DNA from 2 places in the Shinella sp. 838 genome. Region 1 is predicted to be linked to the other one. Evidence: riboswitches for the same ligand, from Rfam matches in the RefSeq annotation. Region 1 holds a riboswitch; the other holds the start of a gene.
The links. Region 1 has a riboswitch for cobalamin ahead of nrdH (glutaredoxin-like protein NrdH). Riboswitches for the same ligand answer to the same signal wherever they lie in the genome.

Region 1 (3,448 bases):
ATCTCGGTGAAGGCCACGCCGTAAACGCGTTCGATGTCATGCGGCGAGAACAGATACATGTCATCGTTGTTGCGAGCGAGCTCGAAGGTGATGTCGGGGATAACGACGCCGAGCGACAGGGTCTTGATGCGGATCTTCTCATCGGCATTCTCGCGCTTGGTGTCGAGGAAACGCAGGATGTCGGGATGATGGGCATGGAGATAGACCGCCCCCGCCCCCTGCCGCGCACCGAGCTGGTTGGCATAGGAGAAACTGTCCTCCAGCAGCTTCATGACAGGGATGACGCCCGACGACTGGTTCTCGATCTGCTTGATCGGCGCGCCCATCTCGCGAAGGTTGGTGAGGGAGAGCGCGACACCGCCGCCCCGCTTGGAAAGCTGGAGCGCCGAATTGATCGAGCGGCCAATGCTCTCCATGTTGTCCTCGATGCGCAACAGGAAGCACGAGACGAGCTCGCCGCGCTGTTTCTTGCCGGCATTGAGGAAGGTCGGCGTTGCCGGCTGGAAACGGCCGGAAATGATCTCATCGACGAGATCGCGAGCAAGCTGCTCGCTGCCGCGCGCCAGCGTCATCGCCACCATGCAGACGCGGTCCTCGTAGCGCTCAAGGTAGCGCTTTCCGTCGAAGGTCTTCAGCGTATAGGACGTGTAGTACTTGAACGCGCCGAGGAAGGTCGGGAATCTGAACTTCTTGTCATAGGCGTGGTCGAAGAGATCGCGTACGAAGTTGAAGGAATACTGGTCGAGCACCTCCTGCTCGTAGTACCCTTCGGTCACCAGATAATCGAGCTTTTCCCTGAGATTGTGGAAGAAGACCGTGTTCTGGTTGACGTGCTGGAGGAAGTATTGCTTTGCCGCCTGCCGGTCCTTGTCGAGCTGGATTTTTCCATCCTCATCGTAAAGGTTCAGCATCGCGTTCAGCGCATGATAGTCCAGCGCGGTGATTTCCGGCGTCTTCGCCGGTTTCTCGAGCGTCATCGTGTCCAAAATCGTTCCAGTCCCTGTCTGACGTTGTCGACGTCCTCATCCATGCCGAGAAGCTCGAAGCGGTAGAGATACGGCACACCGCACTTGGCGGAGATGACGTCGCCGGCGAGCCCGAAGGTCGCCCCGAAATTGCTGTTGCCCGCGGCAATCACGCCGCGAAGGTTCGCGCGGTTTTCCGCATCATTGAGGAAGCGGATCACCTGCTTGGGAACGGCGCCTTTGCCATCCTGGCCGCAATAGGTCGGCACGACGAGGACGAAGGGCGCGCGCGCCCTCAGCGCCTCGTCGGCGCGAAGGGGAATGCGGAAGGCCGGAAGGCCGAGCTTTTGCACGAAGCAATGGGTGTTTTCCGACCGGGAGGAGAAATAGACGAGCTCACCCATCGCCCCGCCCTCAGGCCAGTGCGCTGATCATATCAGGGCGGAAACCGGCCCAATGCTGCTCACCGGCAACGACGACGGGAACCTGACGGTAGCCGAGGCCCTGCACGAGCGCGAAGGCATCTGCATTCTCGGAGATATCGATGACACTGTAGTCGATGCCGTGGCGGTCGAGCGCGCGGGTGGTCGCTGAGCATTGAACGCAGGCGGGCTTGGAGTAAACGGTGATCGGCATGGTTTCCTCATATTCTGGCGATTGGGCATGGAGGGGCGTTCGGTCATCCGCCGATGACCGTTCGTGAACTGAAAATAGATAGACGGCGGCCCTCAAGGACGGCCGGACGCGGGGCGCCGCTTACTCGCGCGGAGGCACTGGAAACAAATTCGACATGACTTCACCCCGAAGCTATTCATACGGAGCATCTGGGGAGACGGCGGGGCGGCATCATTCCACAACCCATCGCTCGCCTGCCGGACACCCCGCCCGTGGACGTTCATGAACGAGGCAGGTCTCCTGGCTTGCGGGTCGCGGCATCCGTCCGCCTTCCCAAGGCATTTGCGCCTCAGTGGCTTTGTCGAACGTATGCTCGCCGCTTACAGTTGCGGGGGCAGCTCCGGATTGACGCAGCCATCATGGCCACACCGGATTCCCGTCTTAGCCTCCGACTCTCTCGAATCGGAGGAACCTCGAACACTAGATATGGTATAGGACGCAATTCCGCCGTCAACAGTTAGCTCGATCGCTCGGTTGCGAAACGCAAGTTATCCCCATGACGGATGGCGAAAGCCCTTCGTCGCGAGCACTTTTCCAGGCCTAGATTTCCACAGACACCATTCCAGCGTGAATAAGCGGTTGCCGGACCAGCGTACGACGAATAAGCTCATGCTGCGGCAAGGTGCCGCTCGATCACTGAGGATACCATGGCTACCGGAACGGTTAAGTTTTTCAATCAGGACAAGGGCTTCGGCTTCATCACCCCCGACAATGGCGGAGCAGACGTGTTTGTTCACATATCCGCGGTACAGTCCGGCGGCCCGCTGCGGGATGGCGCAAAGGTCAGCTACGACATCGGCCAGGATCGCAAGACCGGCAAATCGAAGGCTGAAAACGTTCAAACGCTCTAAGAGCGCGCGCTATTCGATGACGACCTCGGATGCGTATGGTTCATGGACGTCGCCACGGCGTTCGACCACCGCATCCGAACGGTCTCGAATGCAGATATGACCGTCGCCATCCGCACGCCCACGACGCAGCCGAGGACGCACCTCGCAGTTCTTGTGGTTTTGGGGCTTACCCATCTCCTCAACGATCTGATGCAGTCGCTGATTCCGGCTGCCTACCCAATCCTGAAGGATGCGTACGCGCTCGATTTCGTGCAGATCGGCCTGATCACCATGACCTTCCAGATTGCCGGATCGCTGCTGCAGCCGGTCATCGGCATGGTGACCGACAAGCACCCCGCACCCTATTCGCCTGTCGTGGGCATGATGTTCACCCTTTCCGGGCTCTTGAGTCTCGCATTCGCCCACAGCTATGCGATAATTCTTGTCTCGGTGGCGCTGATCGGCATCGGATCATCCATATTCCACCCTGAGGCGACCCGTATGGCGCGCTATGCGGCCGGCGGCCGGCAGGGGTTGGCCCAGGGTCTCTTCCAGGTTGGCGGTCAGGCCGGAGGCGCGCTCGGCCCGGTCTTTGCAGCATTGATCATCGTGCCGTTGGGGCAGCCGAGCCTCGCCTGGTTCGCCGCCCTTGCCTTGCTCGCCATGACGCTTCTGGCCTGGATCGGCAGCAAACAGCGCCAGATCAGTGCCGAGTTCGCGGCAATGCGGATAGGTGTAAAGAAGGCGGGCGGAGCGGCACGCCATGCGCCCGCGACGATCGCCATCGGCCTCGTCGTCCTCACGGCACTCATGTTCACCAAGAACGCCTACGGCGAAAGCTTCAAGTCGTTCTACATCTTCTATCTCATGGAGAGGTTCGGCCTTTCCATCCCGGCGGCGCAGATGATGCTGTTCATCTTCCTGCTCGCCTCGGCCGTCGGCGCGCTTGTCGGTGGTATCGTCGGCGACCGCATCGGG
Region 2 (3,448 bases), on a different contig from region 1:
GATCCACCAGGGCGAAGACGGAGCAGATCGCGACGGCGGAGATGCCTTTGGCACGCCAGTCGCGACAGGCGGCACGGACTGCGGCCACATCAAGTGGGGCGATTTCGGAGCCGTCGTAGTTCACGCCGCCGCCCACCATGGCTGCGCCGCCTTCGACGATGGGACGCAGGGCGTCGGGCCAGTCGATCATCGGCGGCAGAGAGCGCGTCGCTGCGCCGCAAAGCCTGAGAACACCGACCTTTTCAAGATGGCGCCCTTCGACGACGGCGTTGAGGAAATGCGTCGTGCCGATCATGACAGCGTTGACGGCGGCGGCGGTGATGCCCGCTTCGGCGAGAACCGTGCGGATTGCCGCGCCGACGCCAGAGGTCACGTCCGCCGTGGTCGAGGCCTTCACCGTTGCCAGAACATCGGTGCCGCGCAGCAGTGCCGCATCCGTATTGGTCCCGCCCACATCCACCCCAATGCGCAACATGGGTTATCCTTTCTTCTTGCCGCCGAGGTCCGTGCCGCGGCCGATCGCGGTGGTTCTCGTGCCGAATACCTTGTAGAGCCGCAGGACCGCCGAAGTCGTCACGCGTTTGACGCCGGGCAGCTTGCCCAGTTCCTGATCCATGAATTCGAGAAGCGCCGCGTGATCGGCGACGAAGAGCGAGGCGCTGAGATTGGCTGTGCCGCTGGTCGCGGCCAGGTAGCCGATCTCCTCGTACTCCGCGAGCTGGATGGCAACGTCTTCTATCTTGCCGGCTTCGACCTCGATCAGAAGCTCGACCTGCACGTCGCGCCCGAGCGCCACGGGATCGGGAATGGCGCCGATCACGATCATCTTCGCCTGGAGCAGGGCGGCGATGCGATTACGGATCGTGCGTTCGGAGACGCTGCCGATCCGGCCAGCGATTTCTGCCGCCGAGAGGCGCCCGTCCTCGGAGAGATAACGGATGATCTCGCGGTCCAGATCGTCAACGACATAACGCTGTGTCATGGGGCGTTTCCATTTCGGCCTGTTTTAAGCAGTAAATTTCCGAAACGGAATTGTGTCAAGAATATTTCAGCCGCATAGGGTGAATTTTTCCGAAAATGACCCGAATATGGTCCTTGAAGTACGATTTGTTGCCGAATCGGAAATTAGCAGAGTGCCATGACGTGTCGTCTGGGAGGCGCGCTAGGGTTTGCTGATCCTTTTGAGGGGATCTCTGTCAAGGGAGGCGAGCGCACTAGGCGGTGCTGAGGTGGGGCGACCCCAGCACGGCTGCCATCCGCGCTTGGTGCTTGTCACCACTCGTCGGGTGCCTGATCCTGAAGCTACTGCTCGGTGGATGCCATGTGGGTGAAGAGATGGGTGGCATGGCCGCTGTTGAGCACGGCACGGATAGCATCCGTCTTGTTGGCGTCGCCGGCCACGCACAGTCGCCGCGGGAGGCTGAGCAGATCGTCGAGTTCGATGCCGATGACGCGGTTGTCGAAATCGTCGGTATTCTGCCGTCCTCGCCGTCGATGAAGCGGCAAATCAAGACCGCGGCGGCGCCGAGATCGCACCATGATGGCCGCGCAGAATTCCGCGGAAAGTTCCCGGTTTCCCGCAGATGCGCCGGTGACTTGCACCACGCTCAGGCCCTCGGGGGGTGGGCAGTTCCAGGGTGATAAAAATACATAAAGGCATAAGTATTTCTTTATGTCTATTGACAATCCGGCCTGGATACCATGAAGTCCTGATGTCGTGGTTCCCTGGAGCGGTTCTGCCTCTCCAGGGCTAAGAGGGAATCCGGTGCGCCGATCATTCGGCAATGCCGGGGCTGCCCCCGCAACTGTAAGCGGTGAGCCGCTGTCCAGGATGTCACTGAGGCGCCTGCCTTGGGAAGACGGACAGCAGTGACGACCCGCGAGCCAGGAGACCTGCCAAGACGAAACAACGTCCACGGGCGGGGTGTCCCGGTGGTTGCTGCGGTCCGTCTTTGACGGGGATGGCCGCACGCGTCCGCTTACCCATGCCCCCACCAACCAATGGGGTATGACAATGTCCAACAAAACTCTCTCGGTCGGCTCTCTCGGCTTTCCGCGCATCGGCCGCCACCGCGAACTGAAGTTTGCGCTCGAAGGTTTCTGGTCCGGCAGGATCACCGAAGACGATCTTCTTGAAACTGCGAAGACGCTGCGGGCGGAAGCCTGGATGCTCCAGCGCGATCGCGGGATCACCAGAATCCCCTCGAACGACTTCTCCTTCTACGACCATGTGCTCGATACCGCGGTCATGGTCGGCGCAATCCCGGCGGGTTATGGCTGGGAGGGCGGCGACGTGCCGCTGTCTGTCTCTTTCGCCATGGCGCGCGGCAGCCAGGAGGGGGGGCACGCCGGTTGCGGCCATGCCCATCACGGCCACGGCGTTCCCGCGCTCGAAATGACCAAGTGGTTCGATACCAACTACCACTACATGGTGCCGGAGGTTTGCGAGGATCAGGTCTTCACGCTGACCGGGCAGAAGCCGGTCGATCATTTCCTGGAGGCCAAGACGCTTGGCATCCATACGCGTCCGGTCGTGCTTGGACCGGTCACGTTCCTGAAACTTGCCAAGGCTCGTCCCGCGACCTTCAAGCCGCTCGATCTTCTGACAAGGCTGCTGCCGGTCTATGAAGCGTTGTTCCGCCGGTTGCACGCCGCCGGTGCGGACTGGGTGCAGGTGGACGAACCGGTCCTCGCCCTTGACCTGACCGAAGGCGAGCGCCATGCCTTCAAGGTGGCGTACGCGGCCTTCGCGGCGGCCGTTCCTGAACTGAAGATCATGCTCACCACCTATTTCGGGTCGTTGGGCGACAATCTCGATGCCGCAGCCGCACTTCCGGTCGCCGGCCTCCATGTCGATCTGGTGCGCGCTCCGGAACAGCTTGATGCGGTTGCAGCGGCTATGCGTCCCGATCAGACCTTCTCGCTCGGCGTCGTCGACGGCCGCAACATCTGGCGTGCAGACCTTGCCGCCCTTCTGGAGCGGTTGGCACCGGTCGTTGCCGTGCGCGGGGTCGATGCCATCGAGGTCGCCGCGTCGTGCGCATTGCTGCATGTCCCTGTCGACCTCTCCCTGGAGACGGCACTCGACGAGGATCTGAAAGCCTGGTTGTCCTTCGCGACCCAGAAGCTGGATGAACTCGCGATCCTCGGCAGGGGCCTGGCCGCGGGCAAGGATGCCGTCCGGCAAGCCGTCGACGATGCCACGCAGGCGATCACCGCCCGGGCCTCCTCGCCGAAGGTGACCGATCCCCTCGTCCAGGGCCGCATGGCCGGTATCGACGGGGGGATGAAGAAGCGCTTGAATACCTTCGAGGACCGGCGGCGCCTGCAGGCGGCGGCGATCGGGCTGCCGCTGTTTCCGACGACGACGATCGGTTCGTTCCCGCAGACCAGCGAGGTTCGCAAGGCGCGGTCGGCGCATGCCAAAGGTGCCCTCAGCTATAAGGAC

Region 2: another riboswitch for cobalamin. It lies ahead of metE (5-methyltetrahydropteroyltriglutamate--homocysteine S-methyltransferase); the one in region 1 lies ahead of nrdH (glutaredoxin-like protein NrdH).

Annotation. Positions count from the first base shown of each region.
Region 1 covers NZ_JARSBQ010000009.1:178,051-181,498, reverse strand. The annotation lists gene nrdE (class 1b ribonucleoside-diphosphate reductase subunit alpha) at 1-977, opposite strand, end outside; gene nrdI (class Ib ribonucleoside-diphosphate reductase assembly flavoprotein NrdI) at 974-1,369, opposite strand; gene nrdH (glutaredoxin-like protein NrdH) at 1,380-1,601, opposite strand; cobalamin riboswitch at 1,854-2,071, opposite strand; gene P9A16_RS23935 (cold-shock protein) at 2,288-2,491, shown strand; gene P9A16_RS23930 (MFS transporter) at 2,588-3,448, shown strand, end outside.
Region 2 covers NZ_JARSBQ010000005.1:162,544-165,991, forward strand. The annotation lists gene P9A16_RS17870 (hydantoinase/oxoprolinase family protein) at 1-475, opposite strand, end outside; gene P9A16_RS17875 (Lrp/AsnC family transcriptional regulator) at 479-982, opposite strand; gene P9A16_RS17880 (sugar-binding domain-containing protein) at 1,303-1,539, opposite strand; cobalamin riboswitch at 1,702-1,915, shown strand; gene metE (5-methyltetrahydropteroyltriglutamate--homocysteine S-methyltransferase) at 2,015-3,448, shown strand, end outside.